4 regions of the Sphingomonas sp. BGYR3 genome follow, and region 2 is predicted to be linked to each of the others. Evidence: predicted binding sites of a transcription regulator. Region 2 holds the regulator's gene; each other region holds the start of a gene.
The links. Region 2 encodes LexA, which represses DNA repair genes until DNA is damaged. Its sites were predicted from a motif close to GTTCCNCNCTTGTTCT; they were not measured.
Positions count from the first base shown of each region.

Region 1: a site for LexA is predicted at 2,867-2,882, ahead of rmuC (DNA recombination protein RmuC). Genes of this name have one in related genera too.
Region 3: a site for LexA is predicted at 3,895-3,910, ahead of NYR55_RS12120 (ribonucleoside-diphosphate reductase subunit alpha). Genes of this name have one in related genera too.
Region 4: a site for LexA is predicted at 5,090-5,105, ahead of radA (DNA repair protein RadA). Genes of this name have one in related genera too.

Region 1 covers NZ_JANZNT010000001.1:405,404-413,153, forward strand. The annotation lists gene truA (tRNA pseudouridine(38-40) synthase TruA) at 1-682, opposite strand, end outside; gene fmt (methionyl-tRNA formyltransferase) at 679-1,587, opposite strand; gene recR (recombination mediator RecR) at 1,639-2,235, shown strand; gene def (peptide deformylase) at 2,267-2,794, shown strand; gene rmuC (DNA recombination protein RmuC) at 2,898-4,364, shown strand; gene mazG (nucleoside triphosphate pyrophosphohydrolase) at 4,375-5,118, opposite strand; gene NYR55_RS01825 (TIGR02281 family clan AA aspartic protease) at 5,251-5,853, opposite strand; gene NYR55_RS01830 (MBL fold metallo-hydrolase) at 5,850-6,617, opposite strand; gene NYR55_RS01835 (TatD family hydrolase) at 6,614-7,396, opposite strand; gene metG (methionine--tRNA ligase) at 7,393-7,750, opposite strand, start outside.
Region 2 covers NZ_JANZNT010000001.1:974,681-982,430, forward strand. The annotation lists gene trpC (indole-3-glycerol phosphate synthase TrpC) at 1-584, shown strand, start outside; gene moaC (cyclic pyranopterin monophosphate synthase MoaC) at 581-1,051, shown strand; gene NYR55_RS04440 (hypothetical protein) at 1,125-1,943, opposite strand; gene NYR55_RS04445 (molybdopterin molybdotransferase MoeA) at 2,085-3,275, shown strand; gene lexA (transcriptional repressor LexA) at 3,333-4,022, shown strand; gene NYR55_RS04455 (ComEC/Rec2 family competence protein) at 4,016-6,166, opposite strand; gene gltX (glutamate--tRNA ligase) at 6,239-7,678, shown strand; gene NYR55_RS04465 (citrate synthase) at 7,698-7,750, shown strand, end outside.
Region 3 covers NZ_JANZNT010000002.1:67,222-74,971, forward strand. The annotation lists gene NYR55_RS12090 (ribonucleotide-diphosphate reductase subunit beta) at 1-482, opposite strand, end outside; gene NYR55_RS12095 (hypothetical protein) at 502-702, opposite strand; gene NYR55_RS12100 (hypothetical protein) at 699-887, opposite strand; gene NYR55_RS12105 (hypothetical protein) at 884-1,219, opposite strand; gene NYR55_RS12110 (DUF559 domain-containing protein) at 1,328-1,768, opposite strand; gene NYR55_RS12115 (hypothetical protein) at 1,773-1,919, opposite strand; gene NYR55_RS12120 (ribonucleoside-diphosphate reductase subunit alpha) at 1,931-3,817, opposite strand; gene NYR55_RS12125 (TonB-dependent receptor) at 4,292-6,556, opposite strand; gene NYR55_RS12130 (amidase) at 6,793-7,750, shown strand, end outside.
Region 4 covers NZ_JANZNT010000001.1:1,225,266-1,233,015, reverse strand. The annotation lists gene cobT (cobaltochelatase subunit CobT) at 1-340, opposite strand, end outside; gene NYR55_RS05650 (SDR family oxidoreductase) at 466-1,254, shown strand; gene NYR55_RS05645 (hypothetical protein) at 1,260-2,120, opposite strand; gene NYR55_RS05640 (replication-associated recombination protein A) at 2,117-3,436, opposite strand; gene NYR55_RS05635 (glycosyltransferase family 1 protein) at 3,479-4,624, opposite strand; gene NYR55_RS05630 (DUF2945 domain-containing protein) at 4,714-4,932, shown strand; gene radA (DNA repair protein RadA) at 5,126-6,505, shown strand; gene NYR55_RS05620 (CvpA family protein) at 6,807-7,346, shown strand; gene NYR55_RS05615 (iron-sulfur cluster assembly scaffold protein) at 7,474-7,750, shown strand, end outside.

The sequences.
Region 1 (7,750 bases), 570 kb from region 2:
CCGACCGGTCGCGCGCGGCAAGCGCCGTTGCCACCTGATCCGGGTGCCAGCGGCCCATGCCGACCAGCGCCATGCAACCGACCATCGATCGCACCTGATGATGCAGGAAGGACCGCGCGGCGGCATAAATCGTCACCCGGTCGCCGTCGCGCACGACATCCAGCCGGTCCAGCGTGCGCACCGGGCTGTCCGCCTGACAATGGGCGGACCGAAAGGTGGTGAAGTCATGCCGTCCGATCAGGTGGCCGGCCGCCTCTGCCATCGCGCCTTCGGCCAGTGGCTGGGGCACGCGCCAGGCAAGGCCCCGTTCCCAGGTCAGCGGCGCGCGCCGGTTGACGATCCGGTATTCGTAACTGCGCCCGATGCAGGAAAACCGCGCATGCCAGTCATCCGGGACGACGATGCAATCCAGGATCGCCACCGGATCGGGCCGAAGCTGGGCATTCATCCCCTCCATCAGCCGAAAGGGCGCGATATCCCGTTCGATATCGGCATGGGCCCGCATCGCCATGCCGTGAACGCCCGCATCAGTCCGCCCCGCGGTGTGGACCGTCGCCGCCTCGCCTGTCACGGCATAGATCGCCCGCTCGATCGATGCCTGAACGCTGGGCCCGTGCGCCTGACGCTGCCAGCCCATGAAGGGACGGCCATCATATTCGACGGTAAAGGCGAAGCGCGTCACGACAGCCGGGTGCCCGCCGGAATGGACAGGCCACGCAGCAGATCGGCGGCGCTGGTTACCGACCGGCCGGCCCGCTGCACGGTTATCGCGCGGATGGCGCCAGTGCCGCAGCCGATCGTCAGCGCATCGTCCAGCACCTCGCCCGGTGCACCATCCCGCTCCACAACGGTTGCTGCCAGCAGCTTGATTCGTTCATCGCCCAACATGAACCACGCCCCAGGCGCGGGGTTGAACGCGCGCACCTGTCGCTCGACGGCGATGGCACCGGCGGTCCAGTCGATCCTGGCTTCTGCCTTGTCGATCTTTGCCGCATAGGTCACTTCGGTCAGCGGCTGTTCCACCGGGGGATAGGCTGCGGGGTCGGACAGCACCTGCACCATCAGACGCGCGCCCATCGCCGCCAGTTCCGTGGTCAGCTCGCCCGCTGTCTTTCCGTCAACGACCGTCCGCCCCTCCAGCCGGACAGGGCCGGTGTCCAGGCCAGCCGCCATCTGCATGATGCCCACGCCGGTTTCGATGTCTCCGGCCAGGATCGCGCGCTGAATGGGTGCGGCCCCGCGCCAGCGCGGCAGCAGGGAGGCGTGGACGTTCAGACAGCCAAGCCGCGGCGTATCCAGTACCGCGCGCGGCAGGATCAGGCCATAGGCGGCGACCACCGCGACCTCGGCACCGATTGCGGCGAAATCGGCCTGCTCCGCCTCGCCCTTCAGCGACACGGGGGTGCGCACCGGGATGCCCAGCGCCTCGGCACGGGCATGGACGGGAGAGGGGGTAAGGGCATTGCCCCGACGCCCGCCGGCGCGTGGCGGCTGGCTGTAAACCGCCGCAACCTCGTGACCGGCATCGATCAGCGCGTCGAGAACCGGAACGGCAAAGGCCGGCGTGCCCATGAAGATGATCCGCATATCCCGTCTCAACCCCTTGGCAGCCCGGCGCGCAAGCCCCTAATGTCAGTCATGGCCTCTTCCGAGATCGAAACGCTCACCCAGCTCCTGTCGCGCCTGCCCGGGCTTGGCCCCCGGTCGGCGCGCCGCGCGGTACTCCATCTGCTCAAACGGCGGGAGACGGTGCTGGAGCCGCTGGTGCGGGCTTTGTCCTCGGTTTCGGCGGCACTGACGCCATGCCGCCAGTGCGGGAATATCGACACCAGCGATCCTTGCGCGATTTGTTCCGATCCACGCCGCGATGCCCGGTCCATCTGTGTGGTGGAGGAGGTGGCCGACCTGTGGGCGCTGGATCGGGCGCGGCTGTTCCCCGGCCGGTTTCACGTGCTGGGCGGCCGATTGTCGGCGCTGGACGGGGTGCGACCGGAGGATCTGACCATCGATCTGCTCGTCCGCAGGATCGAGGGCGGCGGCGTGGACGAAGTGGTGCTGGCGATGAACGCCACGCTGGAGGGGCAGACGACGGCCCATTATGTGGCCGAGCGGCTGGAACAGTTTCCGGTGCGCGTGACTCAGCTTGCCCATGGCCTGCCGGTCGGCGGCGAGCTGGACTATCTGGACGAAGGCACGCTGGCACAGGCGTTGAGGGCGCGGCGGCCGGTCGCTTGACCGGCACAGGGCCTGAACCTAAATCAGCGCCATGGCCATTCTTCCGATCATCGAGGTTCCCGATCCCCGTCTGCGCACCATTTCCACGCCAGTGGACACGGTGGACGACGAGCTGCGCGCGCTGATCGCGGACATGTTCGACACCATGTACGACGCGCCGGGCATCGGCCTTGCCGCAATCCAGGTCGGTGTGCCGAAGCGCGTGATCGTCATGGACCTGCAGGAAGAAGAGGGCGAGGACGGCAAGCCGATCCGGCATCCCCGCGTCTTCATCAATCCCGAAATCCTTGATCCGTCGGACGATCAGTCGGTCTATACCGAGGGATGCCTGTCGGTGCCCGAACAGTTTGCCGATGTCGAACGCCCCGCCCGATGCCGCGTCAAATGGCTGGACGAAGACGGCAATGCCCATGACGAGGTGTTCGAGGGGTTGCTCGCCACCTGTATCCAGCATGAGATGGACCACCTTCAGGGTGTGGTGTTCATCGACCATCTGTCGCGGCTGAAGCGGGAGATGATCCTGAAAAAGCTTGCCAAGGCGCGCAAGGCCGCCGCCTGATCCGCCAGGCGGAGTGACGGACGGGGCAGGGGGCCTGGCCCGGCCCTTGTGCCGCCGGTAACCATGGTTTAAGTTCCCGCTTCGTTCCGGGGATTGGGTGATCATGGATCCGTTGATTATTGTCTTGCTTGTCGTCGTCGCGCTTGCGGTGGGGCTTGCCGCCGGCTGGTTCGTCGGTGAGCGCCGCATTGTCGAGGCCCGTGCGGAACGCGATCTGCGCGAGGCGGAATTCAAGCGGGCAATCACCGAACTGGCCGAGGCGTCCAGCGAAGCGCGACAGGTACCGGAACTGCGCGGCGCGTTGGAGCATATTCGTGAGGAACGGGATGTCGCCCGGCTGGAACTGGTGCAGATCCGGTCCGATCTGCGCGCGGCGCAGGGCGTGATCGACGAGCTGAAAGCGGCGAAGGAACAGCTTCGTACCCAGTTTTCCGAAGTCGCCGCCAAGACGCTGCAGGAGGCGCAGGACCAGTTTCTCAAGAGGGCGGATGCGCGCTTTGCCGAGGCGGGCAACAGCAACGAGGCCAAGATCCGCGCGTTGCTGCAACCCGTCGAAACCTCGCTCAAGCGGTATGAGGAGCAGGTCGGGCGGATCGAGGCGGAGCGAAAGACGGATTTCGGCAATCTGGCCGGGGTGATCGAACAGATGCGGCTGGGCCAGAACGAGGTGCGGGCCGAGGCATCGAAACTCGTCAACGCCCTGCGTTCGGCGCCCAAGGCACGCGGCCGGTGGGGCGAACAGCAGCTGCGCAACGTCCTTGAAACCTGCGGCCTTGCCGAACATACGGATTTCGAGATGGAGGTCAGCGTCGAAAGCGACGGCAACCGGCTGCGCCCCGACGCCATCGTGCGCATCCCCGGCGGCAAGTCGCTGGTGATCGATGCCAAGGTATCGCTCAATGCCTATCAGGACGCGCATGGCGCGGTGGACGATGCCGAAAAGGCGCTGCACATGACCGCGCATGTCGCGTCGATGAAAAACCACATCAATCAGCTGGGCAGCAAGAATTACCAGCAGCAGTTCGAGGATGCGCCCGATTATGTGGTGATGTTCGTGCCGGGCGAGCATTTCCTTTCTGCCGCACTCGACCATGATCCGGAACTTTGGGACTATGCGTTCAACCGCCGGGTGCTGATCGCCACGCCGACCAATCTGATCGCGATCGCGCGCACCGTCGATGCGGTGTGGCGTCAGGAAAAACTGGCCAAGGAAGCGCGGCAAATCGCGGAACTGGGCCGGGAATTGCACGGGCGCATCGTGACGATGGGCAGCCATGTCGAGCGGCTGGGCAAGAATCTAGGCACCGCCATGGGCGCCTATAACAGCTTTGTCGGCAGCCTTGAGTCTCAGGTGATGACGTCGGCCAAGCGGTTCGAGGCGCTCAACATCGAAACGGCGGGCAAGACCATCGAGCCGCTGCCGGTGATCGACCATTCGCCAAGACCGCTGACGAAGCTGATCGTCGAGCCCGAAAAGGCCGCACAGATCGAGGCAGGGAAGGGCGAGGAAGCGTCGGAACCAAGGTCCGCCGACGCCGAACAGGGAGCAGCCGACCCGGTTACCCCCTGAGCGTTGTCGGTCAGTCCTTGGCCGCCTTGGCCCGCAGCCACAGCGCTTCCTTGTCATTCAGCGATAGCGCCGCGAACTGCGGACCGGCCATCGCTTCCATCTGACGGAAACGCCCTTCGAACTTGGCATTTGCGGCGCGCAGGGCAGCTTCGGGATCGACGCCCCGATGCCGCGCCCAATTGACGACGGCGAACAACAGGTCACCGATCTCCTCGGCAACCGCATCCGGCGTCGCGGCAGCGTCCACCTCGGCAATCTCCTCGATTACCTTGGCGCGCGGACCATCGGCATCTGGCCAGTCAAAGCCCGTCCGTGCGGCCCGCTTCTGCAGCTTTTCGGCGCGCAGCAGCGCGGGCAGGCCGATGGCAACCCCGTCCAGCGCCCCGTCTGCGCCCTTGGCACCGCGCTCTTCGGCCTTGATCTGTTCCCAGAATTGATGGCCGCCACGCTGGTCGTTGCCAAAGATATGCGGGTGACGCCGTTCCATCTTGTCGCTGATCCCGGCGACCACGTCCGGAAGCGCGAAATGACCAGCTTCCTCGGCCATGCGGCTGTGAAACACGACCTGGAGCAAGAGATCGCCAAGCTCATCCTTCAGATCGGCCATGTCGCCACGCTCGCACGCATCGGCGACTTCATAGGCTTCCTCGATGGTGTACGGCGCGATCGAAGCGAAATCCTGCGCCAGATCCCATTCACAGCCATGTTCAGGATCGCGCAACCGCGCCATGATCGTCACCAGCCGTTCGATCACCGGTTGTTCTCCATCCAGGGGACAGCGGGGGTCGTCAGCACCAAGACGCCCGAGCGCATATTCATAAGATCGATAATATACATTATGTAAAATATCGCGTTGGCCGGTGGTGGCGGGCCGAGCCCTCCTGCCTCAGTTTCCCCCCTCAAGCACCAGGTCGTTGCCTTCAACCCGCCAACCGTTCAAGCGCGACAGAAAGTTCATGCCGAGCACTTCTTTATCGCCAAAGTTCGGCGCGACCAGCGCACCGAGGTCTTCGGTTTCCAGATCACCGAGCTGAAACCGGCCGATCCGCACCTCGCGCGCCATCACCATGCCGTTGGCCGTCGATACCTGGGTAAAGGGTCCGCGATCCGACAATTCGATCCCGGCCGCCTTTGCGGTTTCCATCGACAGACCGGTGGTCGTTGCGCCGGTATCGACCAACATCGAACGTTCGACCCCGTTGATCCGCACCAACGCGTAAAAATGGCCATCACCGGATTTGGGGATGCGAACACTGCCGCCCTCGACACGCTGATCCGCCATGCCAAGTCTTGCGCCGATATCGTTGAAAAACCATGAAATCTCGGACTTGAATGCCACCCCAACAGCAATCACTGCACCGATCGCCAGCCAGCCAAGCACGGATTTCAGCATCAGCGACGCCTCAGCCCGCCGGGCGATCAGGGATGACGCGGCCAGAACCAGGATGGCGATCGACGAAATCATCGCCAGCACCTGTCCCTCCGTCATACGGCCAGCTCCATTCCGTCATACCCTGGCACGACGCCATGGGGCAGATCCCGACAGAGTGTCGCATAATCCATGCTCTGGTCCAGATGGATCAGCACGGCGCGGGCAATGGCGCATCGCTCGATCCAGCCAAGCGTTTCGGCCAGATGGGCATGGGTCGGATGCGGTTCCCGGCGCAGCGCATCGACAACCCAGAGGTCGATCCCGGCAAAGGTCGCGGCCATGCCTTCGGTCAGCGCGTTGCAATCGGTCGAATATCCGACGGTGCCGCCATCCGGGCCGGTAAAGCAAAGGCCAGCACTGGTGATGCCGCCATGCGGCTGATCCACCACCGCAATCTCGATATCCCCGATGGTCAGCCGGTCGGGCAAGGTTTCCATCGTCGCACTGGGCCGATAGCCGGCCCGGCCGTGAAAGATGTAATCGAACCGCGTCTGGATCTGCTCGGCTGCAAAGGGCCGGGCAAGGCCGCGGACCGGGCGGCCAAGGGCATGCATCATCTGGCGAAGATCATCGATGCCGTGGCAATGATCGGCATGGGCGTGGGTCCAGATCACGGCATCCACGGTTTCTACCGCAGCGGCGAGCAGCTGTTCCCGCATGTCCGGACCGGTATCGATCAGGATGCGGGTGGTTTGCGTGCTGACGATTGCCGACTGGCGAAGCCGGCGATTGCGCGGATTGTCGGGATCGCAATCGCCCCAGTCATTCCCGATCCGCGGCACGCCCGACGACGTGCCGCACCCCAGGATGCGGATCTTCACGCGTCAACCGTCTTTGCAAAGAGGGTATGGAAATTCGCCCGCGTCCGCTCGGCCAACGCTTCCGGGTCAACGCCGCGCAATCCGGCCAGAAAGCGGCAGGTATCGGCGACAAAGGCCGGCTCCCCCGTCTTTCCGCGATGCGGCACCGGCGCCAGAAACGGTGCATCCGTTTCGATGAGCAGGCGATCCTCCGGCAACCATGCGGCTGTTTCCTGAAGATCGCGGGCGTTCTTGAACGTCACGATCCCCGAAATCGAGATGTAAAAGCCAAGGTCCAGCGCCGTGCGGGCAAAATCGGCGCTGGCGGTGAAGCAATGGATCACGCCGGGAAACGCCCCCTGCCCCAGTTCATCGCGCAGGATCGCCGCCGTATCCGCCTCCGCATCGCGGGTGTGCACCACGACGGGCAGGCCGGTCTGACGGCACGCCGCCAGATGCGACCGGAACGAGGATTTCTGCCGATCCCGGTCGCTATGGTCATAATAATAGTCGAGCCCGGTTTCGCCGATGCCGACGACGCGCGGATGCGCGGCGCGGGCAATCAGCTTGTCGGTGTCCACGTCCGGGTGGCTGTCCGCCTCATGCGGGTGGATGCCGACCGTCGCCCAGACGTCGGCCTCCCGCTCCGCGACCGCCAGCACATCGTCCCATTCGCGTTCGCGGGTCGAGATGTTGAGCATCGCAACGACGCCCGTTTCGCGCGCGCGCGCGATCACCGCGGCCTGATCCTCGGCCAGTCCCTTGTAGTTCAGGTGGCAATGGCTGTCGGCCAGCTTCACGCAGCAGTCTCCGGCACGTCCAGGACGATACGCGGAAAGATGGGAGTCGGCGGCGCGATGCGAAAGCCTTGCGCTGCCAGCCGGTCGTACCAGCCATGATCCTGCGCACTGGCGAAGCTCAGATCCTCGATCCCGATCTGTGCCAGCAGCCGGGCGGCCGATGCGGGAACAACCGGTGCGATATGCACGGCAAGATCGCCGATGACGCGGACCAGCGTGCCCAGCACGGCGTGCATCCGTTCCGGATCGGTCTTGCGCAATGCCCAGGGGGCCTGAGCGTCGATATAGGCGTTGCAGAGGAACACGGCGCTCATCCAGCTTTCCAGTGCCTGAGCAATCGACAATTCTTCGAAT
Region 2 (7,750 bases):
TGATCCGCGCGGATTTCGATCCGCCCGCCCATGCCCGCGCCTATGCCGCCGGCGGCGCAACCTGCCTGTCGGTGCTGACCGACGAACGGTGGTTTCAGGGGCATGACGCGTATCTGGTCGCCGCGCGTGCCGCCTGTCCCCTGCCCGCGATCCGCAAGGATTTCATGATCGACCCCTGGCAATGCGCCGAATCCCGCGCGCTGGGGGCGGACGCCATTCTGATCATCGTCGCCGCACTGGAAGATGCGCAAATGGCAGAGATCGAGGCAGCGGCCATGGAACTGGGCATGGACGTGCTGGTCGAGGTGCACGATGCCGACGAAATGGCCCGCGCGGCGCGGCTCCGTTCGCGGCTGATCGGGGTAAACAACCGCAATCTCAAGACGTTCGAGGTCAATTTTCAGAACACGTTCGATCTTGTCGCCCTGGCCCCGCCGGGCTGCACCTTTGTCGCGGAAAGCGGCATTGGCGGCCGGGCGGACTGCGATGCGCTGGCCGCGCATGACATCCGCTGCTTTCTGGTCGGCGAAAGCCTGATGCGCCAGCCGGATGTCGAGGCAGCGACGCGGGCGCTGGTCGGATGAGCCGCCTGACCCACCTGGATGCCGCAGGGGCCGCGCATATGGTGGATGTCGGCGGAAAGGCGGAAACGGCGCGTCAGGCGGTGGCAACCGGCCGCATCGCCATGTCTGCCGCGGCCGCAACCGCGATCCGCGACGGGACGGCGGCCAAGGGCGACGTGATCGCCACCGCGCGCATCGCCGGCATCATGGCGGCCAAGCGTACGCACGAGCTGATCCCGCTGTGCCACCCCCTGCCCCTGACCCGCATCGCGCTGGATGTGGTTCCGGACGACAGCGGCGTGACGGTGACGGCGACCGTCGGTCTGACCGGCCGGACGGGCGTGGAGATGGAGGCGATGACGGCGGTGTCGGTGGCGCTGCTCACCCTCTATGACATGGTAAAGTCGCTGGATAAGGGCATGGCTATTCAGGATATTCGCCTGCTGTCCAAGACCGGCGGCAAATCCGGGGATTGGCGCGCGGGCTGATTGGCAACGGGTCGGCTGCACCCTCCCCAACCCCGGCGCATCCTGAGCGCGTGGACGGATGCCGCGCGCCGCCTTACTCCCAGCTCCGGCGCTGCTTCACGCCATAGGTGATGCGGATGCGCACCCATTCGCCATATTTCGACTTGCCGCCCACGCGCGGCGGGCGGACGCGGAATTGCCAGGCGGCGGCCAGCACCGCCCGGCCCATGCGCGATCCGGGGCTTTCGCCGACCATCTCGCAATCCTCCACCCGATAATCGGGTACGGTGCGGCACATGATCATGCCCCATCCCGGTCCGGCGGCGCTGGACAGATAACCCGCCAGTTCGGAATCATACGGTTCGCGGTACCAGGCGGCGGCATAGAGCGGCTCGCCATTGGGGCCGCTGCCGTCGACGCGCGGGGTATCGCCGGGAAATCCGGTATCCGGCGGCCCCATGGTCGCGCGCGGCGCGGGCGGGCCTGCGCGGCCGGGGGGCGGGGCGCGCCCGATATCGGCCTGTGCCATCTGATCGCGCGACAATTCGATCCACGGGGCCTTGGGCGCAAAATTCTTGACGACCGGGGCTGGCTGGACGGACGGCGTGACGGGGCTGGGCGGCGGGCGGTCGTCGGGTTCGCGGGGCTGTTCGGTCGATGGCGGTGGCGGCGCGACCGCGGGGCGGGGCGCGCTGGCGGCGGCGGGGGGCTTTTCCGACACTTCAGCGGCGTCAAAGGTGCTGAGCGCCATGTCCACCGGTTCGCGCCGGACCAGCCGGGGCGCCAGCGTCATCAGCACCAGCACGATCAGCCCTTCGACCAGCAGCGCAAGCAGAAACGGGCCTCCCCGCCCGCGCAACCGTTCCCCGATCCGGGTTCGCCACGTCGGGCGTTCGATGGACTGTGAAACCACGCGAGAAACTTCCGGGGGGCGGCAGGGCTGACTGTCGGGTTAGGGTGCAGATGCGGCCAAGACAAGGCAGCGTGGCAGGCATGGTGCAGTTTCCCCGCTCGCCCTCTTTCCCCGCGCCGATGCCCGTGCCACATCCGGCCGATGGCACCTCCGCTCCTCCCGCTGGCCGATGCACAGGCCCGGCTGATCGGCATGGCCGTGCCGGTGGCGGCAGAGGCGCTGCCCATCGCCGGTTGCGCCGGACGCTGGGCCGCCGAACCGGTAACCGCGCTGCGCACGCAACCGGCCAGCGATCTGTCGGTGATGGACGGTTATGCCATCGCCCACGCCGCCCTGCCCGGGCCCTGGACGGTCATCGGGGAAAGCGCCGCCGGGCGGCCCCATGCCGGGCCGGTCGGGCCGGGACAGGCGGTGCGCATCTTTACCGGCGCAGTCATGCCGGCGGGCGCGGACTGTGTGCTGGTGCAGGAAGAGGCCGCGCGCGACGGCGACCGGCTGATCCTGACCGGAGCTGGCCCGGCCGCGCCCGGCCGCAACGTCCGGCATCGCGGGCTTGATTTCGCGGCCGGAACCGACCTGATCCGGGCGGGGGAGCGGATGACGCCGGCGCGGCTCGCCATGGCTGCGATGGCGGGGCATGGCACGCTGACGGTCCGCCGCCCGGTGCGGGTTGCCGTCGCGGCGACCGGCGATGAACTGTGCCCGCCCGGCACGCCGGTTGGCGATGGACAGATACCGGAAACGAACCGGCTGATGCTGGCTGCGATGCTGGCCGATCTGCCGGTCGAGCTGATCGACCTTGGCATCCTACCGGACGATCTGGACGCGCTTACCCGCGCTTTTGCCGACGTCGATACCGACCTGCTCGTCACCAGCGGCGGGGCGTCGGTGGGCGACCATGATCTGGTGCGACCCGCGCTGGCGGCGGCGGGATGGTCCATTGATTTCTGGCGGGTGGCACTGCGCCCCGGCAAGCCGGTGATGGCCGGGCGGCGCGGCGATGCGCTGGTCCTCGGCCTGCCCGGCAATCCGGTTTCGGTGTTCGCCACGACGATGTTATTCGTCCGACCCGCCATCGCCGCACTGGGCGGATCGGTCGACCCCCTGCCCCGGCTGACCCCCGCGATCCTGGCCGAACCCCTGCCCGCCAATGGCGAGCGCACGGATTTCCTGCGCGCGGCGATCCTGCCCGACGGGCGGGTCAGCGCGGCGGCGGTGCAGGACAGTTCGATGCTGTTGACGCTCGCGCGCGCCTCCTGCCTGATCCACCGACCCGCTCATGCCCCGGCGGCGGCTGTGGGCGATCCTGTGGATATCCTTGTGATCGCTTGACGCCATACGGAACAAAGCATATACGTTCCCAGTCTGTTCCGAAACGGAGGATTGGGGATGCTCACCAAAAAGCAGCATGAGTTGCTGTGCTTCATTGCCGAACGCCTGGGCGAAGACGGCATTTCCCCCTCGTTCGAGGAGATGAAGGAGGCGCTCGACCTCAAATCGAAATCTGGGGTGCACCGGCTGATCGAGGCGCTGGTGGAGCGCGGGTTCATTCGCCGCCTGCCCAATCGCGCCCGCGCGCTCGAAGTGCTGAAGATGCCGGAACGGGTCGATGCAAAGCGGGGCAAGGCTGCAAAACGCGGTGACGTGGCACCACTTTCGCCACCTTCCGCGACGCAGCGGATGCCGGAACCAGCCAACGACGTCATCGAAATCCCGCTCCATGGCCGCATTGCCGCCGGTGTGCCGATCGAGGCGATGGAGGGATCGCAGATGCTGCCGGTGCCCGCCGCGCTGCTCGGATCGGGCGAACATTATGCGCTGGAAGTGTCCGGGGATTCGATGGTCGAGGCGGGCATCCTCGACGGCGATTATGCCCTGATCCGCAAAACGGAATCGGCCCGCGATGGCGAAATCGTGGTCGCGCTGATCGACGGGCATGACGCAACGCTCAAATATTTCCGGCGCGAAGGCGCAATGGTCCGGCTGGACCCCGCCAATCGCAGCTATGATCCGCAACGCTACCGCCCTGATCAGGTGCAGGTGCAGGGCCGACTGTCGGGGCTGCTCCGCCGTTACTGACCAACTGGCATGGGCGGTGGTGCCACGGGGCGGACCGGCCGTGGCGGCATCACCGTCGGCGGGTTCAACCATGGGTGCGCCCCCGGCCCGCGCACGGTGCGAACCGTTCCGCTGGCCAGGGTGATGGCCACGCCGCCGGTCTCTGCCAGCGTCGCCCGGTCCAGGCGCAGCCAGCGCGGGACGCATCCGGCCGGCAACCGGCGGTCGGCAATGACGATATCGGCAACGGCACACGCATCGCGCATCGCGGTCCATTCGACGAAATGGGCACTGCGGGTGGCAAAGACCCGCCAGGTGCGGCCATCGGCATCCCGGACATCGGCCAGGCACAGGTCCGCGCTGCACCGCGCATCGGGCAGGGTGTCCAGCGACTGCGCCTCGCCATCCACCCCCGCAGCCTCGCCCAGCATCGACCGGGTATAGTCCCCCGCCCGGTCGCGCAGCAGCGCCAGCCCCTCCCCGGCCCGGATGGCGACATGGCGGCCATCGCCGGTGACCAGCAGGTCGGGCGGCGGCACGGACAGCGCGCCCAGCGCACCGATAACAATGGGCACCGCGCCCCATCGCCGCCATCGCGTCCGCCACAGGGCGATCCACAGCCCCCCGCCCAGCATCGCGGCAAACGCCCATCCCGGCATCGCGGGCAGCATCCGGACCGATCCGGGTGCGTCCGCCGTCCAATGGGCAATCGCCAGGATCAGGTCGATGGCCTGCCCCGTCACCCACCATAGCGGCGCGCCCAGCCCCACCGCATCCAGCAGCAGCGCCGCCGCCTCGGCCGGCATGATGATAAACGTGGTCAGCGGGATGGCGACAAGATTGGCAATCGCGCCGTACACGCCGGACTTGTGGAAATGGAACAGCGCAATCGGCGTCAACACCGCCTCCACCACCAACCCCGTCAGCAGCAGCGAGGCAAGCGCCCGGCCCAGCCGGGCAAGCCGCCCCTCGTCCCGCCGTTCGAACCAGCCCTGCACCACCGGATGGCTGTGCAGCGCGATGATCGCGGTAACGGCGGCAAAGCTGAGCTGGAAACTGGGGCCGGCCAGGCTTTCCGGCCACAGCAGCAGGACGACGAACGCACCCGTGGCGACCAGCCGCAGCGTAATCGCCTCCCGCCCCAGCAGCATCGCGGCAAGGATCAGCAGCCCGGCGATGCACGACCGAACCGTCGGCACCTCTGCGCCTGCCAGCCAGGTATAGCCAAGCGCAGCCGCCGCCCCGAACCCCGCAGCGATCAACGGCACCCGGACCCGCAGGGCGAGTGCCGGAAACAAGGCCAGGATCCGCATGGCGGCCAGGATCGCGGCTCCTACCACCGCCGTGACGTGCAGGCCGCTGATCGACAGCAAATGGGCAAGGCCAGACCGGCGCATCGCCTCTGCATCCGCGTCATCGATGCCGCCGCGATCCCCGGTGGCCAGCGTCGCCGCGATCGCCCCGGCCCCGCCGCCGATCCGCGACTGGATATGCGCCGACAGCTGGTTGCGGACCCCCGCACCGCTGCCCTGGGCCGCATGAATGACCTCAACCAGGCCAAGGGCGCGCCCGGTCGCGCCGATGCCATCGAACCATGCGGCGCGGGCATAGTCATAGGCACCGGGCAGGGCCGGCGATGCAGGTGGCATCAACCGGGCGCGCAGCCGGATTTCGGCGCCGGTGCCAGCACCGGGCGGCACATCGACGGCCCGAACATTCACCCGCACCAGTGTCGGCAGACCGACCGCATCGACAGGGGCCAGGCGCAGCCGGACGAGATCGCGCGCCGGCAAGGGCTCCACCCGCTCGATTCGGGCGACAAAGCTGGTGGTTACGGGTCGTTCCAGCACCGGATGCGCGACCCGCTCCGCCCGCACCCAGGCAAAGGCGATGCCGATGGCGACAAGCAGGCCCAGGCCAAACAGCGCGGCCCCTGCCCGGCGGCCGATGCCGATACCCATCCCGATCAGCGCGACCGCCCCACCCCCCGCCGCCGCGGCCAGCCACGCAGCAGGCCCCGGCAAAAGGAACCAGGCAGCGATGCCCAGCCCCAGGGCGACGGGAATCCACAGGGGCAACTGGCCCCGCTCCGCCTCCAGCCGGCGTTCCAGCCAATCGAATGCAGCACCGATCGCGGCCCGGATTTGTCGTGGCCGGATCGCCATGCTAGGGGCGGCAAAGGCTGATCTGGCCATCGAAAACACAGTGTCTGGGAGCAAGCGCGGTTGAGCGCAACCATGGAATCCGGCAGCAAATCCGGCGGCGCGGGCACACGCCCCGTCGTCACCCGTTTCGCCCCGTCGCCGACGGGGTTCCTGCATATCGGCGGCGCTCGCACGGCGCTGTTCAACTGGCTGTATGCCCGGCATTACGGCGGGCAATTCCTGCTGCGGATCGAGGATACCGACCGGGCTCGATCGACTCAGCCGGCGATTGACGCGATCCTTGACGGGATGCGCTGGCTGGGCCTGGACTGGGACGGCGACGCCGTGTTCCAGTTCGCCCGGGCCGATCGCCATGCCGCCGTGGCGCATGAACTGCTGGAACGCGGTCATGCCTATCGCTGCTGGCTGACCCAGGACGAGCTGGCCGAAATGCGTGTCCGCGCTCAGGCGGAAAAGCGGCCGTTTCGCGTCGATAGCCCCTGGCGTGACGCCGATCCGGCGACTGGCCCCACTGACCGCGCGCCGGTCATCCGGCTGAAAGCCCCGCGCGAGGGCGCCGTGACGATCGAGGATCAGGTACAGGGCCCGGTGACAGTGCAGAATGCCGAGATCGATGATTTTGTGCTGCTGCGGTCCGACGGTACGCCCACCTATATGCTTGCGGTGGTGGTCGACGATCACGACATGGGCGTCACTCATGTCATTCGCGGCGACGATCATTTGAACAACGCATTCCGTCAGCTCGCGCTGGTTCGCGCCATGGACTGGCCGGAACCGGTCTATGCCCATGTCCCGCTGATCCACGGGTCGGACGGGGCAAAGCTGTCCAAGCGGCACGGCGCGCTGGGCGTAGAGGCCTATCGCGACGAGCTGGGCGTGCTGCCGGAGGCGCTGTCCAACTATCTGCTGCGGCTCGGCTGGGGGCATGGCGATGAAGAGATCATCAGCCGGGAACGGGCGACAGAGGTGTTCGACCTGGCGGGCGTCGGCCGCTCACCATCGCGGTTCGACCTGAAGAAGCTGGAGAACCTGAACGGTCATTATCTGCGCGAGGCGGACGATGCGCGGCTGACCGATCTGGTCGCGGCGCGCATCGCCATGCCCCTGAACGATACGCAGCGCGACTTGTTGCTGCGCACCATGCCGTTCCTGAAACCGCGGGCCGCCAATCTCAACGATCTGGCCGATGGGGCGCAGTTTCTATTTCGCACTCGCCCGCTAGCGATTGACGCGGATGCAAAACCCCTGCTTGAGGGCGAATCACGATCGATCTTGGCCCGGGTGCATGATGCGCTGGCTGCCGAAGCGGACTGGTCGGCCGAACCCCTGGACCAGGCGGTGCGCCGCGTGGCGGAAGACATGGGGGTCAAGCTGGGCGCGGTGGCACAGCCATTGCGCGCGGCATTGACCGGCCGGCGGACCTCGCCGGGCATCTTCGACGTTCTGGCGGTGCTGGGACGCGAGGAAAGCCTGGGCCGGATCGCCGATCAGGCTGCGCAAGCGGCCAAATGAACAACGGAAAGGAAATGCGATGACGGATACCGCAAAGCTGCAGACACCGACCAAGGATGTCGAATATCCGGT
Region 3 (7,750 bases), on a different contig from region 2:
TGAAGCCCCTCGGTAAAGCCGCCGAACATCGCCAGCGTCTTGGCAATATCCTCGTCATTGTCGACGCCGAACTTCTGCAGATAGTCGTGCTTGTCCTTCATCTCGGCATATTCGAGGAACATGCCATATTCGCTTTCGGGCATGCCGATGGTGTCGAGCAGGTGCGAATAGGCGGCGATGTGCACCGTTTCCATGTTGGAAAAGGCGGCGAGCATCATCTTGATCTCGGTCGGCTTGAACACGCGGCCGTATTTGTCGTGATAGCAATCCTGCACCTCGACATCGGCCTGCGTGAAGAAGCGGAAAATCTGAGTCAGCAGGTTACGCTCATGATCGGTCAGCTTTTGCGCCCAGTCGCGGCAATCCTCGCCCAGCGGCACTTCCTCCGGCATCCAGTGGATCTGCTGCTGACGCTTCCAGAACTCATAGGCCCAGGGATATTCGAACGGCTTGTAGGTCTTGCGGGCTTCGAGAAGGGACATGGAATTGCTCCGGAACTTATTAATTCAGATAACCAACGGCGACCAGGATAAGGCCCACCACGATTTCGGTGACGCCGATCGCCCTGAAGAAGGCGATCGGCAGGGGTTGTCGACCCGCCACCGCCGGACGGGCGGCCAGCTTTGGCCCAAGCAGAAAGGCAAGCCCGGCGCCGAGGACGGCCAGCACCGCGCCGACCAGAATGAGTGGATGGATGGTCATGCGACGGCCACCATGACGGCAAAGCCGGTGAGCGCGATGCCGAGCATCAACGCCATGGTGCCGGCGATGAACTGACCATAGCGCGCGGGTGCGCCGGCCGCACGGCGGGCGCGGACCAACAGGGCGATACCGGCGATCCCCGACAGCCCGGCCACACCGGCCTGAATGGCGAGCGCGCGGGTCATCGTGGATCATTCTCGATCACGGTGCCGCGCCGGGCGGGGACGGTGCGGGTGCGATAGATCACCTTTGTCCCGCCGCGGGCACCGACGCCGAACACGCAGATGCCCAGGAAATAGCCGAAATCATACCAGCCGCCATTGTTCGGCACGGCATAGATAGCGACATCGGGCAGGAACAGCGAGGCGACCCAGGCGACCGGAAAGATGAAGCCGTGCCACACGCCCAGCAGAATGCCGGGCGCATCCGGCTGAACCGCCGTATCCACCTGCCGCGCACAGGCGGCGAGGGTGAGGAGCAGGGCGAGGGTGGCGAGATTGCGGGCGTTACGCTTCACATCCCCTCTCCCGCCGGGAGAGGGAGGCCATGCTGCCCGGTCCCTCTCCCCTTGTGGGAGAGGGGGGGAGCCGCGAAGCGGCGGAAGGGTGAGGGGTTGGTCATGGGACTAGCCCCTCGTCCGGCGGTGAAGATGAGCGGCGATGGTTGCGAGCACGCCATCTATGTTGCCGAGCACATCGTGGTTCCAGAAACGGATCACGCGATAGCCCTCCTGTTCGATGAACAGGGTTCTGGCGGCATCGGCCCGGGGCGCTTCGCCATGCTGACCGCCATCCACTTCGACAACCAGACGATGCGAATGAGAGCAGAAGTCAGCGAAATAGGGGCCGAGCGGCACCTGGCGGCGGAACCCGGCAGCGGGCAGCGATTGGCGGAGTGCGGCCCAGAGCCTGCGTTCGGCGTCAGTAGCATTGCGGCGAAGCGCGCGGGCGCGGTGAACCGGGCCTGTGGCAGCACCCCTCACCTTCCCACGCGGCCGTGCCGCGCGGGCCCCTTCCTCTCCCACAAGGGGAGAGGAGGAAGTATGGTCGAGGCGCGCTGCTTGCATCACCTCAGCGCTTTTTGAGCTTGTCAGGTGCCTGCGTCAGCACAGCGCCGCCAAGTGATTTAATCTCGGTTTTGCTCAGACTGCCCGGATCACGAAGCGCCTTGGAGGCAATCTTCGCCGTCCGTGCTGACGATTTTTCGTTCGCTGCCATTTCTCATCACCTCACTGACACGCCAGGCATTCGTCGTAGTCGGTGGTTTCGCCCAGATCGAATTTCGGCTTTTCGATCGTGTTGTCCGCCTCTACGCCGCCGGCGAAACCGGCGCGCTGCACCGATTTGGAGCGGAGATAGTAGAGCGACTTGATGCCCAGTTCCCAGGCGCGGAAGTGGAGCATGAGCAGATCCCATTTTTCCACGTCCGCCGGGATGAACAGGTTGAGCGACTGTGCCTGATCGATGAACGGCGCGCGGTCGCCCGCCAGTTCGAGGATCCACCGCTGGTCGATCTCGAAGCTGGTCTTGAACACGTCCTTTTCCTCTGACGAGAGGAAGTCGAGATGCTGGACCGAGCCGCCGCGCTCAAGGATCGAGGACCAGACGCCTTCGCTGTTCTTGGATTTTTCGATCAGCAGCTTTTCCAGATAGGGATTGCGGACCGAGAAGCTGCCCGACAGCGTCTTGTGCGTGTAGATATTGGCCGGAATGGGTTCGATGCAGGCCGAGGTGCCGCCGCAGATGATGCTGATCGACGCGGTGGGCGCAATCGCCATCTTGCACGAAAACCGCTCCATCACGCCCATGTCGGCCGCGTCGGGGCAGGGGCCGCGCTCGACCGCCAGGTTCATCGACGCTTCGTTCACCTGAGCATTGACGTGCTTGAAGATGCGCAGGTTCCACATCTTGGCCATCGCCCCTTCCATCGGCAGGCCGCGGGCCTGGAGGAAGGAGTGGAAGCCCATGACGCCAAGGCCGACCGAGCGTTCGCGGCTGGCCGAATAGCGGGCGCGGGCCATTTCATCGGGCGCGCGCTCGATATAGTCGGTGAGAACGTTGTCGAGGAACCGCATCACGTCCTCGATGAACCGCTTGTCGCCTTCCCACTCGTCCCAGGTTTCGAGGTTGAGCGAGGAGAGGCAGCACACCGCCGTGCGATCGTTGCCAAGGTGATCGCGGCCCGTGGGCAGCGTGATTTCGGCGCACAGGTTCGACGTCGTAACCTTTAGCCCCAGATCGCGGTGATGCTTGGGCATCGTGCGGTTCACATGATCGCTGAACACGATGTACGGCTCGCCCGTGGCAAGGCGGGTTTCAACCAGCTTCTGGAACAGGCCGCGCGCATCGACCTTGCCGCGCACGCTGCCGTCCTTGGGCGATTTCAGTTCCCATTCGGCGCCGTCACGCACCGCTTCCATGAACGCGTCGGGGATCAGCACGCCATGGTGCAGGTTCAGCGCCTTGCGGTTGAAATCGCCCGAGGGTTTACGGATTTCGAGGAACTCCTCGATCTCCGGATGGCTGATGTCGAGATAGCAGGCGGCCGAGCCGCGGCGCAGCGACCCCTGGCTGATGGCGAGCGTCAGGCTGTCCATCACGCGGACGAAGGGGATGATGCCGCTGGTCTTGCCATTCAGGCCGACGGGCTCGCCAATGCCGCGCACCGTGCCCCAATAGGTGCCGATGCCGCCGCCGCGCGAGGCGAGCCATACATTCTCGTTCCAGGTGGCGACGATCCCTTCCAGGCTGTCGGGCACGGAGTTCAGATAGCAGCTGATCGGCAGGCCGCGGCCGGTGCCGCCATTGGACAGCACGGGGGTGGCGGGCATGAACCACAGGCGCGAGATATAGTCGTAGAGCCGCTGGGCGTGGGCGGCATCGTCGGCATAGGCGGAGGCGACGCGGACGAACAGGTCCTGATAGCTTTCGCCCGGCAGCAGATAGCGGTCCTTGAGCGTTTCCTTGCCGAAATCGGTCAGCAGCGCATCGCGCGAATGATCGACCTCCAGCGCATAGGGGCGCGGGTCGACCCGCGTCGATTCACTTGCGGCCGCAGCCGGTTCCAGGGTGGCGGTTTCTGTCATTTCGGTTTCCTGAGTATCCCTGAAATCCATTGCCTGCCCCATCATAATCCAGCGGTTCGTCCGACTCGGGCAGCGAGGGCCGATGCTATCACCGATCGCCGCGCACGAGAACAAAAAGTGATCAACCTGACCCGTCACTGCGCGAGCATGGCCGGTCCGCAAGATAACCCTGCGGTTCCGAAAATACCAGTGCTTGGGCTTGCCCCCACAAGCGACCACTACAGATTGTGGCTATTCGCGCTTCGAAGCAAGTCGGTAAATGACCTTTTAGGGACTCAATTCGTCGCTAAAAAGACTCGGGTCATGGACTGGCCCGACGACAGGGGCGGCGCGACGCGCGGACCTTCCTTGGCTTTTCGATGGGGCAAGGGAACGGGGCGGGAACGAAAAATATTTTGATGTGGACGGGGCCGTGGACGGATCGGCCCATACCTCCAACGACCATGGCCGCCCCTGCCGGAACAGGGACGGCCATGGCTATGGGCAGGTCCGGTTTTCCCCCCGTTAGAAGCGGCCGGTCAGCTGTACGCCATAGAAGCGGGGTTCGGCGGGAATGAAGGTGGGGATGCCGAACGCGCCGCCGGTATTGCCGGCGTCGAGCAGATAATCCTCGTCGCTGAGGTTGCGGCCGAACACCGCGATCTCGTACCGGTCGTCGGCAAAGCTGATCCCGGCGCGCGCGTTGAACAGGGTGACGCCCGGCTGGCTGATCAGCGGATTGTTCGGCACTTCGAAAAAGATCTGCGAACGATAGGTGACGGTGGGCGTGGCAAAGACGCGGACATCGCCGATGCGCGCGTCGATGGTAAAGCCGCCCGCTGCCTGAACCTCTGGCTGAAGGCGGAAGCGTGCGCCCGAAAAGGCCGGGGTCAGCGCCGAGCTTTCCTCGATCTTGGCATCGATATAGGCGCCGTTGCCGAACACCGTCAGCCAGTCGGTCGCCCGCAGCTGCACCTCTGCCTCCACCCCGAAATTGCTGGCATTGCCCGCGCTGCGGGTGCGGGTGATACCGTCGGGGTCGACGACGCTGACCTGAAAGCCCTTATATTGCTGATAATAGACGCCAAGGGTGCCGGACAGCGGGCCGAACGCGCCCTTGATCCCGCCTTCGTAATTCCAGACGGTTTCCTCATCGATGATCGACAGGGCGCGTTCCGGGCCGAGCGCGCCGTTGCGGGCGCCGACCTGAACCACCGGGGACCGGCGGCCCTGCGAGATGGTGGCATAGAGGTTCACATCGTCGCTGGCGCGCAGCAGCACATTTAAGCGCGGCAGGACGGCGGCGAAATTGCCCTCTGCCTCGAACGTCTGGCCGCGGGTATCGACCTGTCCGGGGACGAGCGAGACGCGGAAGCTGGGCACGGCGGCGAGCAGCGGCGGGATCTGCGTCAGCAGCTGCGGCCGCGGGGCCGATGCGAAGAAGCCGGATTGCCGTTCCTCGATCAGGAAGCGGACCCCGGCGGTCAACTCGACCCAGGAAGCGGGGATCAGCGTGCCGTCAAAGAACATCGAATAGCTGGCATTGCGGCCCTGATTTTCAAAGACCGAGCGATAGGGCACGGCGGTCAGCGCGCCGCCGGTGACGAGCGCGGTGACCCGCGTCGATACCGGGTTGCCGGCCGCATCGACACAGCCAAGCCCCGGCACCAGCGCGCGCGTCAGACACTGGGCAAACACCCCTTCCTCACCGGAAAAGGGCACGTTCTGAAAACTGTCCTCAAGGAAATAGTTGAAGCCGAACGAGCCGCGGAACAGGTCGCTTTGATAGGCGAAGCGGGTTTCCTGATTGACCTGCCACCCCTTGGCCAGTTCCGCAAATTCAAGGAACGGCGCGGCGGAACCGTCGGCATCGAACACTTCGAGGCTGTCGAACCTGCGATAGCCATTGACCAGGGTCAGCGTCCAATCGTCGGCGATTTCCCAGGCGAGCGTCAGATTGGCGTCATAGACTTCGCGGTTGAGGCCCAGCTTTTCCGCACCAAGATCGGCCTCGGATCGCGGCGAGCCGCCCAGCCATGCCGCGCCGAACGGATTGCCGGGCGCCAGCGCGCGCGAGATGAACGGCGTGCCCGAATTGCGCTGCTGATCATAGGTGAGAATGAGGTCGGCAGTGAAGCGATCGGTGGGCGTGAAGCGCAACGAGCCGCGCACGCCAAGCTGATCCTGTGCATAGAGGTCATCCTGGTTCGGGGCGAGATTTTCGACATAGCCGTCCCGCTGCTTCACCTCGAACGCTACGCGGCCGGCGATCACGTCATTGCCGGCATTGACGAAGCCGGCCACGCGCCAGGCGTTGAAATTGCCGTAGCTGCCCGACAGTTCGCCGGAAAAGCCGGGACGCGGCCGGGCGGAAATCATGCTGATCGCGCCGATGGTGGACGCGGTGCCGAACAGCGTCGCCTGCGGTCCCTTCACCACCTCGACCCGCTCAAGGTCATAGACCGCCTGATAGGAACCGCGCGAGCGGGAGATGTCGACGCCATTGTAATAGAGCGAGACGCGCGGCCCCTGCTGCGCCGAGCCGCTGTCCGAGGTGATGCCCCGGATGACGATGCCGGGGTTGTTCGCGCTCTGCTCCTGCACGTTGAGGCCGGGGACATAGTTGGACAGCTCGTCCAGATCCTGCACGCCAAGCTCGCGCATCCGCTCGCCCGAATTGGCCGAAATGGTGATCGGCACATCGACCAGCCGCTGATCGGTCTTTTGCGCCGACACGATGATATCGGTGTCGTTCGTCGCGGTTTCGTCGGTCGGCTGCGGATCGGCCATCGGCTGGGCGAGCGCGGCGGAGGCAGTGGTGACGAGCAGCTTCGCAAGCGCGACGCGGGCAAGGCGATGACCCATTGATTGATTCCCCGTTCGATGATTTGTTCGGTGTGCATCGCCCCTGCGCGACCAACATTGCGCCGCAGCGAAGGGGCGATGACGAAATCATTGCAGCAGGGCGATTGCGGGGGGCGGAAAGCGACCCTAGCCTGTCACAAATCATCGATTCGGGGGTTTTCATGCGTGTTTCAATCGTCGCTGCCGCCTTGTCCCTTGCCGCCATGCCGATCGCTGCACATGCGCAATCGGCGGACATCGTGCTGAAGGAACTGCCCCCGACCGCGCTGAAGGTCGGGGAAAAGAGCATCGAGGAATTGCAGGCGATGCTGGCCACGGGCGAACTGACCAGCGAACAGCTGGTTCAGGGGTATCTGGAGCGCATCCGCATGATGGACCGCGCCGGGCCAAGCCTGCGCAGCGTGATTGCCATCAATCCCAAGGCGCTGGAACAGGCCAAAAAGGCCGACCGCGACCGGCGGCTGCGCATCGCGCGCGGGCCGCTATTCGGCATCCCCGTGCTGATCAAGGACAATATCGAAACGGCCGAAAATGCGACCACGGCGGGCAGCCTGGCGCTGAAGGACAATGTCACCGGGCGCGACGCGCCGCTGGTCGCCCGGCTGCGCGCGGCGGGCGCCATCATTCTGGGCAAGACCAACCTGTCCGAATGGGCGAACATCCGCGACAATGATTCGATGAGCGGATGGAGCGCGGTCGGCGGGCTGGTGCGCAACCCCTATGCGCTCGACCGCACCGCCTGTGGTTCGTCGAGCGGCACCGGATCGGCCATCGCCGCCAGCCTGGGCGCGGTGGGCGTGGGCACCGAAACCGACGGGTCGGTGGTTTGCCCCAGCAGCATCAACGGCCTGGTCGGCCTGAAGCCCACGCTGGGCGCGATCAGCCGTACCCATGTCGTCCCGATCAGCCACAGCCAGGATACGCCGGGGCCGATGGCGCGCAGCGTCAAGGATGCCGCCGCGCTGTTTTCCGGCATGATCGGCACCGATCCGGCCGATGCCGCGACGAAAGAGGCGGATGCGAAGCGCGAGGCGCTGACCCCCGACTGGACCAAGGCCAGCCTGAAGGGCGTGAAGCTGGCCGTCCTTCGCCCGCAGATGGGCGCGGCGCTGGCGGCGC
Region 4 (7,750 bases), 250 kb from region 2:
CGGCAATGCCCGCATAGCCCCGCGCGCCCAGCGCCTCGATCCGGGCGGTTTCGGCGGCGTCGAACACGGCGCGGGCGACGGGATCGGCGGGCGCGCCGCGCCGGTGCAGGCCGGTGTCGTGCAGTTTCAGCCGCAGCGAAAAACTGTCGGCAAAGCCGCGCGCCTCGGCCACCTGATCCGCAGGCAGGGTGCGCGAGGGCATGGGCACGCGCAGCGTCCGCCCGGACTGGGCCGGCGCGTCTGGGGTAAAGGCCAGTTCGACGTCCGCATCGTCGGACAATGCGCGGCAGGCACCGCCCAAAACGTGCTTGAACCGGTCGAGGGGTGAGTCACTGGCCATCCCTGCCTTGTTGTGTCTCACCCGCGCCGATGCAAGGGGGCATGGCGCCGACGATGATGCTTGGCATCCCGTCATCCGGCAGCTATCCCGGCATTTCGAAAAACAGGTATGGAAAGGATGCGGCCATGGATGTGACGTCGCTGTTCCGGCTGGATGGCCGGGTCGCGCTGGTGACGGGCGGATCGCGCGGCATCGGGCGGATGATCGCAGCCGGGTTCGTCGCATCGGGCGCGCGCGTCTATGTGTCGTCCCGCAAGGCAGAGGCGTGCGAGGAGACGGCGGCGGAGCTGGGACCGGATTGCATCGCGCTGCCCGGTGACGTGTCCACGGTCGAGGGTTGCCGCACGCTGGCGGCGATGCTGGCGGAGCGGGAGGGCGCGCTGGACATTCTGGTCAACAATGCCGGTGCCGCCTGGGGCGAGCCGTTCGAACAGTTCCCCGAAAAAGGTTGGGACAAGGTGATGGACCTGAATGTCAAATCGCCCTTTTTCCTGACCCAGGCGCTGCATCCGCTGCTGAAGGCGTCGGGCAGCGCGGCGCGCCCGGCAAAGGTGATCAACATCACCTCCATCGACGGGATCCGGCTCAACCCCTGGGAAACCTATAGCTATCAGGCGTCGAAGGCGGCGCTGATTCAGTTGACCAAACGGATGGCCGCGCGGCTGATCCGCGACGGCATCAACGTCACCTCAATCGCGCCGGGCGCCTTTGCCAGCGACATGAACAAGGCGGCGCGCGATCATGGCGATGCCGTGGCGCGGGTGATCCCGGCGGGCCGGATCGGCATGGCGGAGGACATGGCGGCGACGGCCATCTATCTGGCCGGGCGGGGCGGCGATTATGTGGTGGGCGAAACCATCGCGGTCGATGGCGGGCTGGTCCATGCCAGCCTTGGCGGCAGTCTGGACGGCTGACGCGGCTAGACCACGCCCAGCGTCCAGCCTTCGGTCGCGGCAATGCGCGGGGTCAGTCCCTCCGGATGCCACAGCGCGGGATCGCCGGCTAGCGCACGCAGCCACGCCGCCGTCATCAGCACATCCGTCTGATGATCGCTGAGCGCGTCGTCGCCCGTCCAGTGCCCTGACCCGAACGCCGCCAGCGCGTCATTCAAGGCTTGGGTATGGCGCAGCTTTGACAGCCCCTTGCGCAGGCCCGCCGCGCGGGCGGCAATGCTGGTATAGATTTCGGTGACGGCCGGGCCGTAATCGGGCAGCGGATCGAACGGCCAGACGGGAATGTCGCTGCCCAGATGGTGGAGCAGCCGCATCCCGGCAAAGCTTGCCTTTGCAACCTGAGCCGCGCCGATGGCGTCATAGACGGTCGATGGCTTGCCCCCGCCGCTCTGGCGATAGCGTTGTTCGCACTGGCGAAAATGCATGAAGCGCGCCTTGGCCCCGTCCGCTGCGCCCAAATAGAAATGCGCGCCCCGGTGCCGTTCCAGGAAACTGGTCGCGCCCAGATCGGCGTCATCGCATTGCCGGTCCAGCCATGCCCAGAAGGGGCGGGCCGTGGCGGGCGCGTCCAGCCCCGGCAGATAGGCGCCGCGTTCGATCAGTGGCGGCGCGAAGCTGAAGTCGAACCCGATCAGCGTGTCGGTGCCCGCCTGCGCCTGTACCCAGCGGAGCACCTCTGTCCGCGACCATGCGCCGCCGGGCGGATCGATCAGTATCGGCGCTGCATCGCCCGCCTCTGCCAACGCGATGGCGATGCCCCGGTGCCGGTGCCCCTTTGCCCCGGACCAGTCGATCGCGGCAAAGCGGGTGAAGCGCGGCCCGCTCATTCCCCGCGCAGTGCGCCGCGTCGTTCGTCCCACCAGGCCATGCGTTCGGCGATGCGCTTTTCCGTGCCGCGATCCGTGGGGACGTAGAACCGCTGCGGCTGCATTTCGGCCGGCCAGTAATTGTCGCCTGAAAAGCCGCCTTCGGCATCGTGATCGTAGCGATACCCCTTGCCATAGCCGATGTCCTTCATCAGCCGGGTCGGGGCGTTCAGGATGTTTTGCGGGGGCATCAAGCTGCCCGTTTCCCTGGCGCTGCGCCACGCGGCCTTTTGCGCGACATAGGCGGCGTTCGATTTGGGCGCGGTGGCGCAATACAGGCACGCCTGCACGATGGCCAGTTCGCCCTCCGGGCTGCCCAAAAAGTCATACGCATCCTTGGCCGCCAGGCACTGTACCAGCGCCTGCGGGTCAGCCAGGCCAATATCCTCGCTGGCAAAGCGGGTCAGGCGGCGCAGGACATAGAGCGGTTCCTCTCCGGCGGTCAGCATCCGGGCGAGATAATAGAGCGCGGCCTGCGGGTCCGATCCCCGCAGCGATTTGTGCAGCGCGGAGATGAGGTTGTAATGCCCCTCCCGATCCTTGTCATACACGGCCACGCGGCGCTGCAGAAACTGGCCTAGCCCGGCCGGGTCGAGCGGCGCATCGAAGTGGACGGAGAACAATGTCTCCGCCTGATTGAGCAGGAAGCGGCCATCGCCGTCGGCGCTGGCGATCAACGCGGCGCGGGCATCGGCGTCCAGTGGCAGGGAGCGTTCCATGATCGCCTCTGCCCGGTCCAGCAACAGGCCGAGTGCGGCGGCATCCAGTCGGTGCAGGATCAGCACCTGTGCCCGGGAAAGCAGTGCCGCGTTCAGTTCGAACGACGGGTTTTCGGTCGTCGCGCCGACCAAAGTGACGGTGCCATCCTCGACATAGGGCAGGAAACCATCCTGTTGCGCGCGGTTGAACCGGTGGATTTCGTCCACGAACAACAGCGTGCGCTTGCCCGTCCGGGCGTGGTCGCGCGCCTCGGCAAACACGCGTTTCAAGTCGGCGACGCCCGAGAACACCGCCGAGATGGCAGCATAGCGAAGGCCGACCGCCCCGGCGAGCAGCCGGGCGATGGTCGTCTTGCCCGTGCCCGGCGGCCCCCACAGGATCATGCTGGACAGTTTGCCCGCCGCCACCATTCGCCCGATCGCGCCGTCCGGCCCGGTCAGGTGATTCTGACCCACCACATCGCCCAATGTTCCGGGCCGCAGCCGGTCGGCCAGCGGCGCATCGGGGGCGGGCGTGTCCGCAGCGGGTTGATCCGGGTCGGCGAAAAGATCGGCCATGGGCAACAGATAGGGACTGTTCGGCGGCTTGCCCATCCCGCCTCAGCGGGCGGTCAACAGGTCCCGATAGGCGTCGAGCACCGCCTGGTTCGCGGTGTCCCAGATGAAGCGCTGAGCAGCGCGGTGCCCGGCCTGACCCGACGAGCGGCGCAGTGCGGGATCCTCCACCAGTTTCTGGATCGCGTCGGCATAGGCGCGCACATCGGTGGGCGGGACCAGGAATCCGGTCACCCCTTCCTCGACCAGATCGACCGCACCCGTTGCCCGCGCGGCGACGACGGGGACGCCCGCCGCCATCGCCTCTGTCGTCACATTGCCAAAGGTTTCGGTGACCGATGGCATGAAGAACACGTCCATGCCCGCAACCGCCCGGCCCAGATCGTCGCCCGACTGAAATCCGGTGAACACCGCCTCTGGCACCCGTTCGGCAAACCAGTGGCGGGCCGGCCCTTCGCCGATCACCAGCACCTTGTGCGGCACGCCGCGCGCCTTCAACTCCGCAATCACATCGGCAAAGATGCCCAGTCCCTTTTCAAGGACCAGCCGGCCCAGAAAGCTGACCGCCACCTCATCATCGCCAATGCCGAGCGAGCGGCGCCAGGTCAGATCGCGGCGGCCGGGATTGAACCGGTCGTGATTGATCCCCCGTGACCAGATGCCGATGGGTGTCGTCACGCCCCAGTCGCGCAGCACATCGCCCATGCTGGGGCTGGGCACCATCACCCGGTCGACCCGGTTGTAAAAGCGCGTGGACAGGTTGATCGCCAGCGGCTCCAGAAAGCCGATGCCGTAATATTGGGCATAGGTTTCGAACCGGGTGTGGAGCGAGGCAAGCGTCGGAATCTTGCGCCGCCGCGCCCAGGTGACGGCGCGGTGCCCGCTGACATCCGGGGCGGACACATGGACGATGTTGGGGGCATATGCCTTGAGGTCCGCCCGCACCGATAGGGGCAGGCCCATGCCAAGCCGATATTCGTCCCGCCCGCCGGGCAGGGCCAGGGCGGGGATATCGACCAGTTCGCCCGTCGCCGGAAAGGCCGGTTCGGGCACCGTGGGCGAATAGACGCGCAGTGTGACGCCGCGTTCCAGCAGATATCCGGCGAGCAGGTTCAGCGCCTGGTTCGCGCCATCGCGGACGTAGTTATAGTTGCCGCTGAACAGGGCGATCCGCAGGTCGGTTGGCTTCATGGCGCGGGGCGATACCGCAACTCGTCGCGCATGGGAACGCTTTGCCCCGTCGATGCGTCCTGTGCGGACAGCAGCGACGGAGCAGCAGGATGGCAAACAGCTTTAAAAAGGGTCAGGCCGTGACCTGGTCGTGGGGCAAGGGCACGGCGGAGGGCAAGGTGGCGGAACGGTTCGAACGGCGCGTCCAGCGGACGATCAAGGGCAGCAGGATCGTCAAGAACGGGACCAAGGACAACCCCGCCTATCTGGTTGAACAGGCCGATGGCGGCAGCGCGCTGAAGCGCGGGAGCGAGCTGAGCGCGGCCTGATTCGGGATCAGAAGGTGGCGAAGGTGATGCTACGTCCACTTGAAAATCCGCCCCCGCATTCGTCCGGCGGGGAAGCGGGGTCAGGCCGAAGATGGGACTGCGCATCCGGCGAGCCTAGCCCGGTCATCGCCGGGTAGGACAGCGCCGACGCTTCGATATTCCCTTTTTGTTCCGGCCGTGCTAGCGCAACCCCATGGCCAAGCCGAAGAAACGATATGTCTGTCAGCAATGCGGTTCGGTCACGTCGCAGTGGCAGGGGCAGTGCGGCGATTGCGGTGAGTGGAACAGCCTGGTCGAAGAGGCGGGCGCGGTCGTCACGCCGTTTCAGGCCAAGCACAACCTGCAATCCGGTGGCCGTGCCATCGTCCTGTCCGGGCTGGACAGCGATGTTGCGCTGCCCGACCGGATGGCGACGGGGATTGCCGAGCTGGACCGGGCGCTGGGCGGTGGGTTTGTCGAGGGGTCGGCGACGCTGATCGGCGGGGATCCCGGCATCGGCAAATCGACCCTGCTGCTGCAGGCGGCGGCCAGGCTGGCACTGGCGGGCAAGCAGGTCGCCTATGTCTCTGGCGAGGAGGCGGCGGATCAGGTGCGGCTGCGCGCGCGGCGGCTGGGGCTGGGCAAGGCGCCGGTGCAACTGGCCAGCGCCACATCGGTGCGCGACATCCTGACCACGTTCGGAGATCGGGGAGAGGCGCCGGACCTGCTGATCATCGATTCCATCCAGACGATGCACAGCGACCTCATTGAAGGGGCGCCGGGCACGGTCAGTCAGGTGCGCGCCGCGTCGCAGGAACTGATCCGCTTTGCCAAGGAACGCGGCACTGCCGTCGTGCTGGTCGGCCATGTCACCAAGGACGGATCGATCGCGGGTCCCCGCGTGCTGGAGCACATGGTCGACACCGTGCTGAGTTTCGAGGGCGAGCGCAGCCATCAGTTCCGCATCCTGCGCGCGGTCAAGAACCGGTTCGGCGGGACGGACGAGATCGGCGTGTTCGCCATGGCGGGCGAGGGGCTGACCGAGGTGGCCAATCCGTCCACCCTGTTCCTGACCGACCGGGCGGAGAGCGTGACCGGATCGGTGGTGTTTCCCGCGCTGGAAGGAACGCGTCCCGTGCTGGTCGAGGTGCAGGCGCTGGTCGTGCGGCTGGCCAGCGGGGCGACGCCGCGCCGGGCCGTGGTCGGATGGGACAGCGGGCGGCTGGCCATGATCCTGGCGGTGCTGGAGGCGCGGTGCGGCCTCAGTTTTTCGACGTGCGAAGTCTATCTGAACATCGCTGGCGGATACCGGGTTCAGGACCCGGCAGCGGACCTGGCGGTGGCGGCCGCGCTGATCTCTGCGCTGGCGGAACGGCCTTTGCCGTCGGACGGGATTGCGTTCGGTGAAATCGCGCTGTCGGGCGAGGTGCGGCCGGTGGCCCATGCGGGCCTGCGGATGAAGGAAGCGGCGAAGCTGGGCTTCAACCGCGCGCTTGGCCCGGCCGCGCAACCGGCGGACAAAAGCCCGATGCGCCTGTCGGGCTTTGCCACGCTGAAGGCGTTCGTCGACCATCTGCTGGCGCGGGGCGGGTAGGCGCCAAGCTGCTGCAACGCCATCCTCCCCCGCAAGGGGGAGGTGGACCGCGACAGCGGGCCGGAGGGGGAGGATAGCCGCCGCCTGCTGCTGGGATTCCTCCCCCTCCGCCGCCTCTGGCGGCACCTCCCCCTGGCGGGGGAGGATCGATGAGGGGCGGCATCTGGTTACGGGCATCGACGTTCGTCCCCATGTGTCTCGACTTCGTTCGATACGAACGGCTAGGGGTGGACGGATGGACGGCGGCCACCCCGATGCAGGGGCGCGAACGGGGCAGGGCGCTGTCGATGAGGGATTTGTAATGGAACTGACCGCGCTGGACATCATCGTGCTGCTGACCGTTGGCGGATCGGCGGTGATGGGCCTGTGGCGCGGGTTCGTGACCGAAGTGTTGTCGCTGATGGCGTTCCTGTTCGTGATCGTCGCGCTGCGCTTTGGCCATACTCCGCTGACCGCGGCGCTGGCCGATCCGGTTGGCACCGATGCGGGGGCAGCCGTGCTGGCGTTCGCGATCATCTCCGGCTCCACCTATGTCGCCGGACGGCTGGTCGCCAATGCCATCGGGTCGCGCACGCGCAATTCGGTGCTTGGCCCGATCGACCGTGCGCTGGGGTTCGGATTTGGCGGGATCAAGGGGCTGATCGTCGCCAGCCTTGGCTTTCTGCTGATCGTGCTGGTGATCGATACGGTCAGCGGCGGGCCGACGCGCCGCCCGCCCTGGATGACGGACAGCACCAGCTATTCCCTGCTTAACGCCACCAGCGCGGGCATCGCGGAGTTTGTCGACAAGCGGCGGCGGGGCGAGCCGGTGTTCCCTGAAAGTCCGCAGCCGCGGGAGTGAGACGGTGTCTGCCAGGCGGTAACCGTGTCATTGCGAGCGCAGCGGGTGACGGGCGGTCACCCGCCCGCGCGGGAAAAACGTCCTCTCCCCCCTCGCGCTTCGGGCTGATCCAGCCTATCTGTCGGCTATGGCGGGGCAGCTTTACAACACCGAGATTTTGCGGCTGGCGGCATCGACTGCCGGGCTGAAGCGGCTGGATGCCCCAATGGCAACCGTCGAGCGGCGCTCGCCCATCTGTGGCAGCCGGGTCACCGCCGATGTGGTGCTGGACGATGATGGGCGGCTGAACGAGCTTGGCCTGATGGTCCGCGCCTGTGCGCTGGGGCAGGCATCGGCCGCGCTGTTTGCCGAATACGCGCGGGGGCAGACGCTGGCCGAGATTGCCGATGCCCGCGATGCGCTGA